2 linked regions of the Streptosporangium sp. NBC_01755 genome follow. The protein of the gene in region 1 interacts with the protein of each later gene in a pairwise test. Links are inferred from orthologs where the notes say so. Each region holds a gene or a part of one and is shown on either strand. Other genes may lie near its edges. The genes, in order: OG884_RS31895 and OG884_RS09845.

Evidence for each region.
Region 2: the proteins of OG884_RS31895 (region 1) and OG884_RS09845 interact in binary tests that used the Escherichia coli proteins (3 or more experiments, as listed by UniProt). The link is inferred for Streptosporangium sp. NBC_01755 from one-to-one orthologs.

Annotation. Positions count from the first base shown.
Region 1 is NZ_CP109131.1:6,915,634-6,922,231, reverse strand. What follows is about bases 1,497-4,416. They hold OG884_RS31895 (ABC-F family ATP-binding cassette domain-containing protein), read right to left. Parts: upstream 3,796-4,416; coding sequence 2,197-3,795; downstream 1,497-2,196. Other genes in these bases: OG884_RS31890 (acVLRF1 family peptidyl-tRNA hydrolase), read right to left, coding at 3,972-4,416; OG884_RS31900 (helix-turn-helix domain-containing protein), read right to left, coding at 1,867-2,082; OG884_RS31905 (enoyl-CoA hydratase/isomerase family protein), read right to left, coding at 1,497-1,731. Also shown: OG884_RS31910 (ABC transporter ATP-binding protein), read right to left, coding at 1-758; more of OG884_RS31905, read right to left, coding at 928-1,496; more of OG884_RS31890, read right to left, coding at 4,417-4,628; OG884_RS31885 (EAL domain-containing protein), read left to right, coding at 4,761-5,861; OG884_RS31880 (siderophore-interacting protein), read left to right, coding at 6,053-6,598. UniProt on the Escherichia coli protein: Genetic data indicate it may be involved in ribosome assembly or function.
Region 2 is NZ_CP109131.1:2,167,213-2,175,143, reverse strand. Bases 1,253-5,505 are described here. They hold OG884_RS09845 (multifunctional oxoglutarate decarboxylase/oxoglutarate dehydrogenase thiamine pyrophosphate-binding subunit/dihydrolipoyllysine-residue succinyltransferase subunit), read right to left. Parts: upstream 5,161-5,505; coding sequence 1,453-5,160; downstream 1,253-1,452. Other genes in these bases: OG884_RS09840 (B3/B4 domain-containing protein), read right to left, coding at 5,354-5,505; OG884_RS09850 (DUF6104 family protein), read right to left, coding at 1,253-1,336. In the rest of the region: OG884_RS09860 (PadR family transcriptional regulator), read right to left, coding at 1-295; OG884_RS09855 (DUF4097 family beta strand repeat-containing protein), read right to left, coding at 292-1,089; more of OG884_RS09850, read right to left, coding at 1,160-1,252; more of OG884_RS09840, read right to left, coding at 5,506-6,019; OG884_RS09835 (glutathione S-transferase C-terminal domain-containing protein), read right to left, coding at 6,194-6,832; OG884_RS09830 (hypothetical protein), read left to right, coding at 6,874-6,999; OG884_RS09825 (flavin reductase family protein), read left to right, coding at 7,119-7,625. UniProt on the Escherichia coli protein: E1 component of the 2-oxoglutarate dehydrogenase (OGDH) complex which catalyzes the decarboxylation of 2-oxoglutarate, the first step in the conversion of 2-oxoglutarate to succinyl-CoA and CO(2).

The sequences.
Region 1 (6,598 bases):
CCGCCGAAGGCGTCGGCCTCGTCGTCCGGGCGGCCGTACAGCTTGGCGACCATCGCACCGGCTACGTTGAACCGCTCGGTCATCATGGAGCTCATCTCGGCGTCGAGCTCCATCTGCTCGCGGGTGAGCCCGGACATCTTCCTGCCGACCCACTTGGCGGGGAAGACGAAGATCGGCAGCAGTACGAGGGCGACGAGGGTGATCTGCCACGAGAGCACCAGCATGGCGCCCAGGACCAGCACCAGCATGACCACGTTGGCCACGACCGATGACAGCGTGCTGGTCAGGGCGCGCTGGGCTCCGATGACGTCGGTGTTGAGCCGGGAGACCAGGGCGCCGGTCTGGGTGCGGGTGAAGAAGGCCACGGGCATGCGCTGGACGTGGTCGAAGACCTCGGTGCGCAGGTTGTAGATGAGGCCCTCACCGATCCGCGCGGAGAACCAGCGCTGGGCCAGGGTGAGCACCGCGTCCGCGACCGCCAGGCCCGCGATGACCAGCGCGAGGGCGATCACCACCCCCTGGCGCCTCGCGACGATGCCGTCATCGATGATCGCCTTCATCAGCAGCGGGTTGGCGATCACGATGACCGAGCCGACCACCACCAGCGCGAGGAAGGCCGCGATATGCCGCGAGAACGGCCTGGCGTAGCGGGCGATGCGCCTGACCGTGCCCGGCGCCAGACGCTCCTTGGTCACCGAGCTGTCACGCCGGAGCGAGTGCATCATCTGGGGGCCGAAGCCCCCACCCATCATTGCCATCTGGCCTCCTCTCCCGGTGCGAGCACCGGGAGAGGCACACTCATTCCCTCATCAGCTTGAGGCGAACACCCGCGGCTCGCCCGAATGGGCCGCTTGACCTCTCCCCACGGCTGAGCCCCGGAGGTCGCGACCGTCTCGGGTCGGGTCTCTCGCGTGAAAGCCAGACGGGCTACCCGAAAAGCGCCTTGATACGTGCCTCCTGCTCGCGTGCCTCGGCCGCGGCCTGTTCCTCCAGTGTGCGCCCCGAAGCACCCTGGAGCAGCCGCTTGGTCGCCGTCGCGGCGTCGCGGTTGGTCGCCAGCAGCGCGGCGGTCAGGTCGCGCACGGCCTCCGTCAGCTCTCCCGGTGCGACGACCAGCTCGGCCAGGCCGATCCTGGCCGCCTCCTGCGCCCCCACGACGCGGGCGGTCAGGCAGATCTCGATGGCCCGGGACAGGCCCACCAGATCGACCAGCGGCTTGGTGCCGGTCAGGTCGGGGACCAGCCCGAGAGCCGGCTCCTTCATGCACAGCTTGGCGTCGTCCGCCAGGACCCGCAGGTCACAGGCGAGCGCCAGCTGAAACCCCGCGCCTACCGCGTGGCCCTGCACAGCTGCCACGGAGACGATGTCGGGACGCCTCAGCCAGAGAAAACCCCGCTGGGCCGACGCCACCCGGTCGACGAAAGCCGTCTCCTCGAGTGTCGCCAGGGACGTGAACGTCCCCTGCCCTGGTACCCCCTCCGGTGTGAACATCCTCAGATCGATCCCCGCCGAGAAGGACGGCCCCTCACCTCTGATCACGACGACCCTCACCTGCTGCGGCAGGTTGTTACCGATATGAGCCAGAGCCGACCAGGTGGCGAACGTCTGAGCGTTTCGCTTCTCCGGACGGTCCAGCGTGATCGTCGCGATCTCGCCGTCCACCTCGTAGCGCAGACCGACCTCCTTGAGAGAGATCTCCTCCGCACTCCCCCCGAACACCGCTTCCACCATCGCCCGTTCTCCCACCTTCCGTTTCCGCCTCGCCCGACCCTATCGACTCTCCAGAATGAGGTTCTATAGGCTCGGGCGGGAACGGCTGCGGCGTGTGGGGGACGAGCGGCTGCGGTCGCGCGTTCCGAGGTGGAGTCAGCGCTTGGACTTGCCTCGGGTGGCGCCACCACGCCCGCGCAGAGTCACACCGGACTCGCTCAGGATGCGGTGGATGAACCCGTACGACCTGCCGGTCGAAGCGGCCAGAGCACGGATGCTTTCACCCGCGCTGTAGCGCTTCTTGAGATCGGAGGCCAGTTTTTCACGGTCGGCCCCGGTAACCCGGGTGCCCTTCTTGAGAGTCTCGGCCACGAGTACCTCCTGTAGTGCCAGACTTCCGCAGCGTTACACACGCCATGATCAGTCATTTCAGCGAGATCGGCTACCTACTCCACGGGAAAAGATCCGTACCCGCTCAAATTAAGATCACGCAAGTGCCACAAGATCGGAAAATTCGTCGCTCCATGCGTCTTCAACTCCGTCAGGCAGCAAGATCACCCTATCGGGTCGTAGAGCCTCCACAGCACCCTCATCATGCGTGACAAGCACAATCGCCCCAGAATAGGACGTTAGCGCCGAAAGAACCTGCTCTCGACTGGCCGGATCGAGGTTGTTCGTGGGCTCGTCGAGGAGGAGGACGTTGGCCGCCGACAGCACCAGCGTGGCCAGTGCCAGCCGCGTCTTCTCCCCTCCCGACAGCACCCCCGCAGGCTTGTCCACGTCGTCGCCGGTGAACAGGAACGAGCCCAGAACCTTGCGCAACTCCACGTCGGGAAGCTCTCCCCCGGCCGAGCGCATGTTCTCCAGCACGCTGCGGCCGGGGTCGATCGTCTCATGCTCCTGCGCGTAGTAGCCCAGCTTGAGCCCGTGACCGGCCTTGACCGCCCCGGTGTCGGGCTCCTCGACGCCACCCAGGATGCGCAGGAGAGTGGTCTTTCCCGCGCCGTTCAGACCCAGGATCACGACCCTGCTGCCCCTGTCGACCGCGGCGTCGACGTCCGTGAAGACCTCCAGGGAGCCATACGACTTCGACAGCCCCTCCGCCATGATCGGGGTGCGCCCGCACGGAGCGGGCTGGGGGAAGCGCAGCTTGGCGACCTTGTCGCTGCGCCGCTCCACCTCCAGGCCGGAAAGCAGGCGCTCGGCGCGGCGCTGCATGTCCTGCGCGGCCTTGGCCTTGGTGGCCTTGGCACGCATCTTGTCGGCCTGCGACATCAGGGCGGAGGCCTGCTTCTCGGCGTTGGCGCGCTCGCGCCTCCTGCGCTTCTCGTCGGTCTCCCGCTGGGCCAGATAGGACTTCCAGCCGACGTTGTAGGTGTCGATCACCGAACGGTTGGCGTCGAGGTGCAGGACGCGGTTTACCGTCGCTTCAAGAAGACCCACGTCGTGGCTGATAATGATCAAGCCGCCCTGGTGAGATCGTAAAAAATCACGAAGCCACCCGATTGAGTCCGCATCTAGGTGGTTTGTCGGCTCGTCAAGAAGGAGAGTCTCTGCCCCGCTGAAGAGGATCCGAGCCAACTCCACCCGCCTGCGCTGCCCTCCGGAGAGGGTCTCCAACGGCTGGCCGAGCACCCGGTCCGGCAGCCCCAGGCTGGAGGCGATCGAGGCGGCCTCCGACTCCGCGGCGTACCCGCCCAGCACGTGCAGACGGTCCTCCAGGCGCCCGTAGGCGCGCACGGCGCGGTCTCTGGTGCGATCGTCGGCCGAGGACATGCCCAGCTCGGCCTCGCGCAGCTCGCGCAGCACCTCATCCAGCCCGCGGGCCGACAGGATGCGGTCGCGGGCCAGCACGTGCAGATCACCGGTGCGCGGGTCCTGCGGCAGATAGCCGACCTCGCCACTGATGGAGACCGTGCCCGAGGCCGCCGCCCCCTCCCCCGCGAGCACCCGGGTCAGCGTGGTCTTTCCGGCCCCGTTACGGCCGACGAGCCCGATCTTGTCACCGGGGTTCACCCGGAACGACGCGCCCTCGATGAGCAGGCGGGCCCCGGCCCGCAGTTCGATGTCAGAAGCTACGATCATGGTTGGAGAACACTCCCAGCAGGAAATACACAGGCTCACTTCACTGTGGCCGAACCCGCCGCGCCCTGTGTCTCCCGGCTCTCGGCTCGGCCGTCTCGCCTTCATCGGGACGACGGTCAATCGGGAGTGCGCATACCGATCAGTGTACGGCGCGGCAACACCTGGGCTCTCCTCGATTACGTGGGATCGCTCACCCTGATGCGGACCGCGCGAAACCCGGCGGGGGTGTCCTTGAGGACCACCAGCCTCGGATCGGGGACCGTCAGGAAGGGCTCGGCCTCCAGCGCGAAGACCGGGGCGAGCCTGCGGTCGGAGCGCAACGCGTCGACCGCGCGCCGGTCTCCGCCAAGCACGACAGCCTCCAGCTCGCCCACCCACGGCCCCAGGACGCGCAGCGCCACCTCGGCCGCCGCCTCGTGCGCCTGGTCCACCTGCTTCTCCCTGCGCCGGGCGAAACGCCGCTGTGACCAGCCACCCGCCGCGCTGCGCCCGTGAACCGGCCGCGAACCGACCTTGGAGGAGAGCAGCTCCTCACCCTGGAAGATCCCCGCCGCGTGGCCGCCCAGCCGGACGAGCAGCACCCCGACCCTGCGCTCGGTGCGCACGTGGGTGACCAGACGCGCCAGCGGACCGCCCCCGGACGGGGTCAGCGGCGGGAACGGCACCTGGCACTCGGCGACCGCGCCGTCCGCGCCTTCGAGGCGTACGACCGAGACCGAGGCCGTCACCCCCGGCGGGCCGTGCCTGTCGACGAAACCGTCGATCCAGCGGTTCAGGCGGTCGGGCGCCACCGAGACCCAGCGGCCTCCCCCCTTGGCCGGTCGCGACGTCATGAAACGCGACACTACCGGCTGACCTCGCGGAACACACGATCTCGCCGACCAAATCCAACGAACAGCGAAATATCAGTGAACATCGCTGCACGTTGCTTCTGTGATGCCACAGCAACCCCCATCCTTCTGAATGTGACGACCAGAGCGCACGTCAACCCGCAGGCCTCCGCAGCGGCCCCCGCGAGCCTCACGCCTGTCGTCGACCTCGACACCGGAGGCGTCATCGCACTCCAGGCGGGAGGCGAGGGCCGCGGGAACATCTCCACCACGATCCAGACGGTGCACGACGCCGCCGCCGGCGAGACCCTGCTCCCGCTGGTGCTGACCCTGCCGACGGTCGCGGTGATCGGCGGCACGGCCGCACTGGCACCGCTCCACGAGGCCCTCCGCGCGTCCGGGCGGCGACCCCGCGAGGTGATCCTCACCGTACGGGGCGACTTCGCCCAGTTCGAGCGCCGCTCCCTGATCGTCGGCCTGGACGGCCTGCGCGCCATCGGCTACCTCATCGCGGTGGGCGACCTGGGCACCGGGCACATCCCGCTGGACCTTCTCGCCGACGCCGCACCGTACCTGGCGGTGATCTCCCCGGACCTGATCGCCCAGGTGCCCCGCGACCCGCGCCGCACCGCGATCGGCGAGGGTCTGGCCCGGCTCGCCAGGGAGGCGGGCGCGCACGTGCTGGCCTCCGGCGTGAGCGACGAGGCCCAGCTCTCCGCACTCCGCGGCTGGGGGGTACGGCTCGCACAGGGCCCGCTGCTGACCCCCGGACCGTCCGGCCGGGTGCACGTGCCGCTCCCGGTCGTCGAGCAGGAGCCGTCTCGGTTCACGCTCGGTCCACGCGTCCAGGAGTTCCTGCTACCCGCGGTGACCCTGCCCTACGAGGCCACCGCCGAGGCCGTGATCAACGCCTTCGGCGGCGAGCCGTCCATCACCAGCGTGGTCCTCGTCGACGAGTACCAGCGTCCCAGGGGCAGCCTCGACCGTAGCCGCTTCCTGCTGTCGATCTCCGGCCGGTTCGGCCACGCCCTGCACGGCAGGAAACCCGCCGGACGGCTGGCCGACCCCGCCCGCGCGGTTCCCAAGACGACCTCCGCCATCGCGGCCATGCAGGTCGCGGGGCGCGACGCCGAGCGCGTCTACGACGACCTGGTGGTCACCGACGAGGTCGGCCGCTGCATGGGCATCGTGCGGGTCTCCGACCTGATCCGCCAGGTCGCGTCCATGCGCCACTGAGGCACGGCCCGGCTCGCCGGCATCCGGGATCGTGGGGTTTCCGCACCGGCCCCGACGCCTTTACAAAGTAGATTCACAGCAGCGATCACCGCCCCGGAGCGGACAGGCCGGGCGGCGGACACCATCACCGCACTTCGGTGACGTATGGTACGAGTTAGGTTCACCTAACTTTGACTCCCCCGGAGTGGCGTATGGCAGACGAGAAACCCGCGCGCAAGGTGACGAGCGTCCGGGTCCAGCGGGTCGAACGGCTCACCCCGCACATGATCCGGGTGGTGCTCGGCGGCCAGGGGCTTGCCGGTTTCCACGCGGACGAGTACACGGACCACTACGTGAAGCTGCTGTTCGCCCCGGCGGGGGTGAGCTACCCGCAGCCGTTCGATCTGGAGGCGATCCGCCGTGACCTGCCCCGCGAGCAGTGGCCCACCACCCGCACCTACACCGTCCGCCACTGGGACGCCGACGCGGGCGAGCTGACGATCGACTTCGTCCACCACGGCGACAGCGGCCTCGCGGGGCCGTGGGCCGACCGGGTCCAACCGGGTGAGGAGATCTGTTTCTTCGGCCCGGGTGGGGCCTACACCCCCGATCCGGAAGCCGGCTGGCACCTGTTCGCGGGAGACGAGAGCGCGCTGCCGGCCATCGCCGCCTCCCTGGGGCACCTTCCCGCCGGGGCTCGGGCCTGGGCCTTCATCGAGATCGAGGACCCCGGGGAGGAGCAGCGACTCGACTCCCCT
Region 2 (7,931 bases), 4.7 Mb from region 1 along the record:
CCGAGTCGGAGATCTCCTGTTCCAGATCGGCGAGCTCGTCGAGGCGGTCGTTGAGTTCGGCGCGACCCCGGTCGCTGATCGTGAAGACCTTCTTGCCGTTCACGACCTCGTGGGTGACCAGCCCCTCCTCCTCCAGACGGGCCAGGCGTGGGTAGATCGTGCCGGGTGAGGGGGAGTAGACGCCGAGGAAGCGATCCTGGAGCAGCCGGATCACCTCGTAACCGTGGCGGGGGCTCTCCTCCAGCAGCTTCAGGAGATAGAGCCGGAGCCTTCCGTGACCGAAGACCGGGCTCATGCTTGGGCTCCCTTCAGCAGGGTGACGTCGGCGGAGACGGTGTGCGCCGTCAGGGACGCCATGCCGCCGCCGAGCCGGCCGGTCAGCGATCTCGCGCCGGCCTGGGTGGAGTTGTGGAGTTCGGGGAAGGCGGTGTCGAGCCTGCCCGAGGTGGAGCGGATCTTGACATCGGCATCCACGGCGTGCGGGAGCCTGAGCACGATGTCGCCGGTGACGCTGTTCAGCGTCACATGACCGGTCGGCGGGAGCTCCAGGTCGGCGGTGATCCGGCCGGAGACGGTGGTGACGCTGAGCCGCCGAGGGGTGCCCTGGGCCACGGTCAGCTCGCCGGAGACGCTCTTGAACGACAGGTCGCCGACCAGGTCGCGGCTCTCCACGTCGCCGGAGACGGTGTCGGCGTTGATCTCGCCGCTCACCCCGTCGAGCACGATGTCACCCGAGACGCTCCTGACCGAGGTGCGATCCTCGAATCCGGAGACGACCGCGGAGGCGGAGACCACCCCCACGTTGAGCGGGCAGTCCTTGGGAACGGTCAGCGTCAGCGTCGTCCGGCGGCGCCCCGGGCGCAGCCAGCCCAGCAGGCCGTCCCAGGTCAGGTCCTTGTAGGTGACGGTAAGCGTGCCGTCGTCGTCGTGGGTGACGAGCAGCGGCGTGGTGTCCACCTCGGTGATCTCAAGTGTGGCGGGGCCGTCGCCGGCCAGCACCGCCAGCTTGCCCGCCACGATGCGCACGTTCAGCTTTTTCACCGAGTCGAAGGTGCGCTGCTCTGGTTTCTCGATCGTCCACTGCCGCATGGTCGTGACCTCCTTGTACAAGACACGATATGTCGCGTCAGATGGGAGGTCAAGATATATCGCGTTTTTCTCAGTCGTCCTCGTCGTCCAGCCGGGCCAGCCAGGTGGCCAGTCGTTCCACCGGGGTCTCGAAGTCGGGGTTCAGGTCGACGAACTCGCGCAGCCGCTCGGCCAGCCACACGATGGTGACCTCTTCCTGGCCACGGCGCTCGACGAGCTCCTCGATGCCCCGATCGGTGAAGTACATCGTTCTCCTCGTGGTGACACTTGCGATAATGGGGAAGTCCCCCGCAGAGGTTCCTGCGGGGGACTTCCGTGGTGACGCCTGCACTGTGGACCGCCGGTGGCCGGCGGCCCGCCCTCCTAGATGAAGATCTCCCCCAGCATCTGCTGCAACTCGGCCTCGTGGGTGGAGTGCGAGCCGGTCGCCGGGGAGGAGTTGGCCTTGCGGGAGACCCGCTTGATCGAACGTCCGCCGAAGACGTCCGGGTTCTCGGCCATCTTGAGTGCCAGGAACGACCACGGACCCATGTTGAGCGGCTCGTCCTGCGCCCACACCAGCTCGATGTCGGCGGAGTAACGGCTCAGCTCGATCTCCAACGGGTTGCCGGGGAACGGGTAGAGCCGCTCAAGACGGACGATCGCCACGTCGTTGCGCCCCTGCTTGTCGCGGGCCGCCGCCAGGTCGTAGTAGAGCTTGCCGGAGACCAGCACGACCTTGCGGACGTTGCCGGGGGCGACCGTGGTGTCGCCCAGCACCGGCTGGAACGACCCCGAGGTGAAGTCGCTGACCGACGAGATCGCCGCCTTGTGCCGCAGCAGCGACTTGGGGGTGAACACCACCAGCGGGCGGTGCCGGTTCGACAGCGTCTGCCAGCGCAACAGGTGGAAGTAGTTGGCCGGCACCGTGGGCTGCGCGACGGTCATGTTGTCCTGGGCGCACATCTGCAGGAAGCGCTCGATGCGAGCCGAGGAGTGGTCGGGGCCCTGTCCCTCGTAGCCGTGCGGCAGCAGCAGGGTGACACCGGAGCGCTGGCCCCACTTCTGCTCGCCCGAGGTGAGGTACTCGTCGATGATCGACTGAGCGCCGTTGACGAAGTCGCCGAACTGCGCCTCCCAGGCGACCAGCGCCTCGGGCCGCTCCACGCTGTAGCCGTACTCGAAACCGAGCGCGGCGTACTCGCTCAGCAGGGAGTCGTAGATGTAGAACTTCGTGGTGCCCTGGTTGAACGCCTTGAGCGGGGTGTGCTCCTCGCCCGTGACACGGTCGACCAGCACGGCGTGCCGCTGGGTGAACGTGCCGCGCCGGGAGTCCTGGCCGACGAGGCGGACCGGGTGGCCGTCGATCAGCAGTGATCCGAACGCCAGGGTCTCGCCCATGCCCCAGTCGATACGCTCCTCGGTGACCATCTGCCCGCGACGCTGCAGCACCGGCAGCAGGCGCGGGTGGACGGTGAAGCCCTCGGGCATGTTGAGCTGGGTCTCCACGATCCGCTTGACGGTCTCCTCGGAGACGGCCGTCTTGACGTCCTCGTGGGACCAGGGGATGGTCTCCATGTCGACCGGCGGGCGGGGGAACTCGTCCGCCGACGCGTTGGCCGCCGCGCGGGTCTCGGTGAAGGCGTTCTCCAGCTTGGCCTGGTAGTCGCGGAGCGCGCCCTCGGCCTCCTCGACCGTGATGTCGCCCCGGCCGATCAGCGCCTCGGTGTAGAGCTTGCGGGTGGAGCGCTTGGCGTCGATCAGGTCGTACATCAGCGGCTGGGTGAAGCCCGGGTTGTCCATCTCGTTGTGGCCGCGGCGCCGGTAGCAGATCAGGTCGATCACGACGTCCTTGCGGAACGCCTGGCGGTACTCGAAGGCCAGGCGGCCGACCCGGACCACGGCCTCGGGGTCGTCGCCGTTGACGTGGAAGATCGGGGCCTGGATCATCCGGGCCACGTCGGTGGCGTACACGCTGGAACGCGAGCTGGCCGGGCTGGTGGTGAAGCCGACCTGGTTGTTGACCACGATGTGCACGGTGCCGCCGGTGCGGTAGCCGCGCAGCTGCGACAGGTTGAGGGTCTCGGCCACCACGCCCTGGCCTGCGAAGGCCGCGTCGCCGTGGACGAGCACGGGCAGGACCGTGAAGCCCTCCTCGCCGCGCTCCAGGAGGTCCTGCTTGGCGCGGACCACGCCCTCCAGGACCGGGTCGACCGTCTCCAGGTGGGAGGGGTTGGCCACGACCGAGGTCCTGATCTTGGAACCGTCGGGCGAGACGAAGTCGCCGCCGGCACCCAGGTGGTACTTCACGTCACCGGAGCCGTGGGCGCTGCGCGGGTCGATGTTGCCCTCGAACTCGCCGAAGATCTGCCCGTACGACTTGCCGACGATGTTGGCCAGCACGTTGAGGCGACCGCGGTGGGCCATACCGACCACGGCCTCGTCGAGCCGCTCCTCGGCCGCGGCGCTCAGCACCGAGTCGAGCAGCGGTATCAGTGACTCGCCGCCCTCCAGCGAGAAGCGCTTCTGCCCCACGAACTTCGTCTGCAGGAACGTCTCGAACGCCTCGGCGGTGTTCAGCCGCTCCAGGACGCGCAGTTGCTCGGTGCGGTCGGGCTTGGCGTGCGGCCGCTCGACGCGGGCCTGGATCCAGGCCCGCTCCTCGGGGTTCTGCATGTGCATGTACTCCACGCCGATGGTCCGGCAGTAGGAGTCACGCAGCACGCCGAGAATGTCGCGCAGCTTCATCAGGGGCCGGCCGCCGAAGCCGCCGGTGGCGAACTCGCGCTCCAGGTCCCAGAGGGTCAGACCGTGCGACTTGATGTCGAGGTCGGGGTGCTTGCGCTGCTTGTACTCCAGCGGGTCGGTGTCGGCCATCAGGTGGCCGCGGACCCGGAAGGCGTGGATCAGCTCTATGACCCGCGCGGACTTCGCCACGTCGTCGTCGTGCGTGGTGGAGATGTCATGGACCCAGCGGATCGGCTCGTACGGGATCCGGAGGGCCTCGAAGATCTCGTCGTAGAAGCCGTCCTCGCCCAGCAGCAGCCGGTGGACCTGCCGCAGGAAGTCGCCCGACTGGGCGCCCTGGATGATCCGGTGGTCGTAGGTGCTGGTGAGCGTCATGACCTTGCTCACCGCGAGGCGGGTGAGCGTGTCGGGGGAGGCCCCCTGGTACTCCGCGGGGTACTCCATCGCGCCGACGCCGATGATCGTGCCCTGCCCCGGCATCAGGCGCGGCACCGAGTGCACGGTGCCGATGGTGCCCGGGTTGGTCAGCGAGATCGTGGTGCCGGCGAAGTCGTCGACCCCCAGCTTGCCCGCCCTGGCCTTGCGCACCACGTCCTCGTAGGCGACCCAGAACTGGCGGAAGTCCATCTGCTCGGTCGCCTTGATCGACGGGACCAGGAGCTGGCGGGTGCCGTCGCTCTTGGCGACGTCGATGGCCAGGCCCAGGTTGACGTGCTCGGGCTTGACCAGCACCGGCTTGCCGCCGACCTCGGTGTAGGAGTGGTTCATCTCCGGCAGGACCTTGAGGGCCTTGATCACCGCGTAGCCGATGAGATGCGTGAACGACACCTTGCCGCCGCGACCGCGCGACAGGTGGTTGTTTATCACGATCCGGTTGTCGATCAGCAGTTTCGCCGGGACCGCGCGCACGCTGGTCGCCGTCGGGACCACAAGGCTGGCCTCCATGTTGGCGGCAGTCCTCGCGGCCGCGCCGCGTAGTCGAACTTCCTCGGCACCGGCGGGCAACTGCGTCTCCTGCTTGGATCGGTCCGCCGGAGCGGCCTTGGCCGCCGGCGCTGGGGTCGTCGCCACGGGGGCCGGGGTGGCCGGAGCGGCGGAGGCCGGGGCTGGGACAGCCGAGGCCGAAGGGGCGGTCGGTGTCGGAGGAGTGGACGCGGCGGTCGCCGCACCTGGGGGAGCGGCCTTACCGGCCCCCGAATCAGGGTTGTAGTCCGCGAAGAAGTTCCACCAGGCCCGGTCGACCGACTCGGGGTCCTGGAGGTATTTCTGGTACAGCTCGTCGACAAGCCATTCGTTCTGACCGAAGGCTGCCAGCGGGTTTGTCCGCGACGACTCAGACGACACGGCGGAAATCGCCCTCTTCCGCAGATCGGCGTTGATGATAAAGAACCTGTCCAAGGCTACTCGCCTTAGCCCGGACCTGCGCCACTCTGGCCGCAGCTTCCTTGTCGATCCTCTCAGAGTTGTTTAAAACGGTCACCCCTGGGTATCCGTTTCGGTCGCTGAGTCCCTGGTCGGCCGGATCCGGCGGGCTTCGTCAGTTCAATCCGACCAGTCGGAATTCTAGCTGTATCCTCGGGGTAATATCTTCGAGCAGGCCGGCCAGCTCGTCTCCGGCGGCGCGCAACTCCTCGGTGGACAGGGGCGCGAGCCGCTCCAGCAGGAACAGCGCATCCGTCGTCTCCTCGGTGATCCGGGTGCGGACGCACTGCCGCCAGTTCCACCGGCGGCAGGTGACGCCCCGGTCGTCGCGCCAGACGACCTCGCCGATCTCCGGGTGGTCGATCGCGGGCTCGCCTCTCTCGACGACCTCGAACGGCTCGTCGCCGGCCGCGCGCACCAGACGGGCCGTCCCCTCGTAGCGGGTCAGGTCCTCTCCGCCGATCGGCAGGCCGTGCCTGATGCTGATCGCGTTGTAGGCGTCGACCACCAGGTTGATCTCCGGCGGCGGCATCCGTCTGACCAGGGCGTCCACCGAGGGCCGGGTCCGCTGCGGCTTGGCGCCGAATGCCCGGTAGGCCTCCCGCCACGCCTCGACCCTCGCGTCGTCGACCGCCACCGCCTTCTCGGCCGCCTCTGCCAGCCAGGCCCGCGACCTGTCGTCCGTCGGCCCGTTGCGCAGCCCGTACACTCCCATCACCAGCACCGCGAAGTCCGGCCTGAGCGCGCTGACGGCGGGGTCCACCCAGATGTCCTCGATCACGGCCCCAGTTTAGGCGGCGTGCACGGCGATTCGAGGAAGGACGGGGTGACCGTTCAGCGGACGGCCACCCCACGCCGATAAGCCGCAGCGGGTGCAACCCCTCGGGTCGCTGGCCGTGGTTGGTGTAGGTCACCTTGCACGGGCCGGGGATGGTGGTCGAGTACGAGGGTCGTGTCAGGGAGCGGTCCAGTCGATCTCCGGCCCCCGCGGCACGATCCCGCTCGGGTTGACGTTCGTCTGCGTCACGAAGTAGTGCCGCTTGATCTGGTCGAAGTCGGTCGTGTCGCGGAACGCGGGGATGGCGTACAGCTCGCGGGCGTAGGCCCACAGGACCGGATAGTCGACGAGCCGTCGCACCGAGCACTTGAAGTGCGAGTTGTAGACCGCGTCGAACCTGGCGAGCGTGGGGTAGAGCCGCACGTCGCTCTCGGTGAGCGCGTCGCCGTGCAGCCGGCGCCGGGTGGTCAGGCGCTCCTCCAGCAGGTCGAGCGTGGCGAACACCGCGGTGATCGCCTCGTCGTACGCCTCCTGGGAGCGGGCGAACCCGGCCCGGTAGACGCCGTTGTTGAGGCCGTGAAAGATCACTTCGTTCAGCGCGTCGATCTCCTCGCGCAGTTCCTCGGGGTAGAGGTCGGGGGCGCCCTCGGCGTGCCACGGCGCGAAGGCCGTCTCCAGGGTGAGGGTGATCTGCGGGTAGTCGTTGGTGACCAGGCGCTCGGCGGCGATGTCCCAGACGCAGGGCACCGTGTAGCGGCCCTGGTAGCCGGGGTCGGTCGCGAGGTAGAGCTCGGAGAGGTGCGTGACCCCTGTCACCGGATCGCCGCCGGGTATCCGCCAGCCCTTCTCGTCCCTGAGTGGTGCCCATGCCGGGCCTCGCGCTGCTGGAATCGCAGCTCTCCGACCTCGACGCGGCACTCGGCCCCTGGGCCGACCGGGCCGGTCCGCAGGTGGCGGCCCTCGGGCAGAGGGCTCCGGTGTGACGCCGGGAAGAGATGGCGGCATCAATGGGTTCTGAGAAGTGTCTTTTATTCCTCAAAGGGGGAAAAGTGACCAAGTGGAGCATCTTGGTGGTACCCCGCCCGTCCCTGGGAGAGGCGTCATGACCGAGACCCTGTCCGGCCGAGCGGTCGACGCGGAGCGGTTCCGGCAGGCGCTGGCCGTCCACGCGGCCGGGGTCGTCGTCGTCACGGCGCAGTTCGAAGGTGTGCCGGTCGGTCTCACGGCCACCTCGTTCTCGTCCGTCAGCCTTACGCCCCCGCTGGTCTCCTTCTATGTGGACCAGTCGTCGAGCACCTGGTCCTGGCTCCGGCAGGCCGATCACTTCGCGGTGAACGTCCTGGCCAGCGACCAGGCCGAGGTGGCCGCGCGCTTCGCCAGGAAGGGGGTCGACCGCTTCGCCGCCCCCACCTCCTGGGCTCCGGGGCATCTGGGCGTCCCGCTGCTGGACGGTGTCTCGGCTCACCTGGTCTGTGCCACCCACTCCACCGTCGACATCGGTGATCACGTCCTGGTCGTCGGACTCGTCGTCGAGACGAGCCTTGAGCCCGGTGGCCGCCCGCTCCTGTACCACCAGGGCCGTTTTGGGCGTTTCACCCCGCACTCCTGATTTTGGAGGGAATTTCCGTTTAGTTGGATAAGGGGATGTTCCGCGATGGAGCGTTCCCTTCCACAGGCTCTGACGGTCGGTGCCCGCACGAATTCCACGGCCAATTTCCGGTTTCCGGATGGGTGAACGCGACGCGGAGGCGAGGGTTCACCGCGGGTGATCGATGCGCTGGCCTGAGCAGAGAATCTGCCTATTTCGGCAAAAGTGTTAAATACCGGATATCCCTAATCGGCGGATTCACGTGTGCCGGTCGCCATCGCGAACGAGGTCTCCGCCCGTCGTACGGCCGGCCTGTCGCGGGGCCGC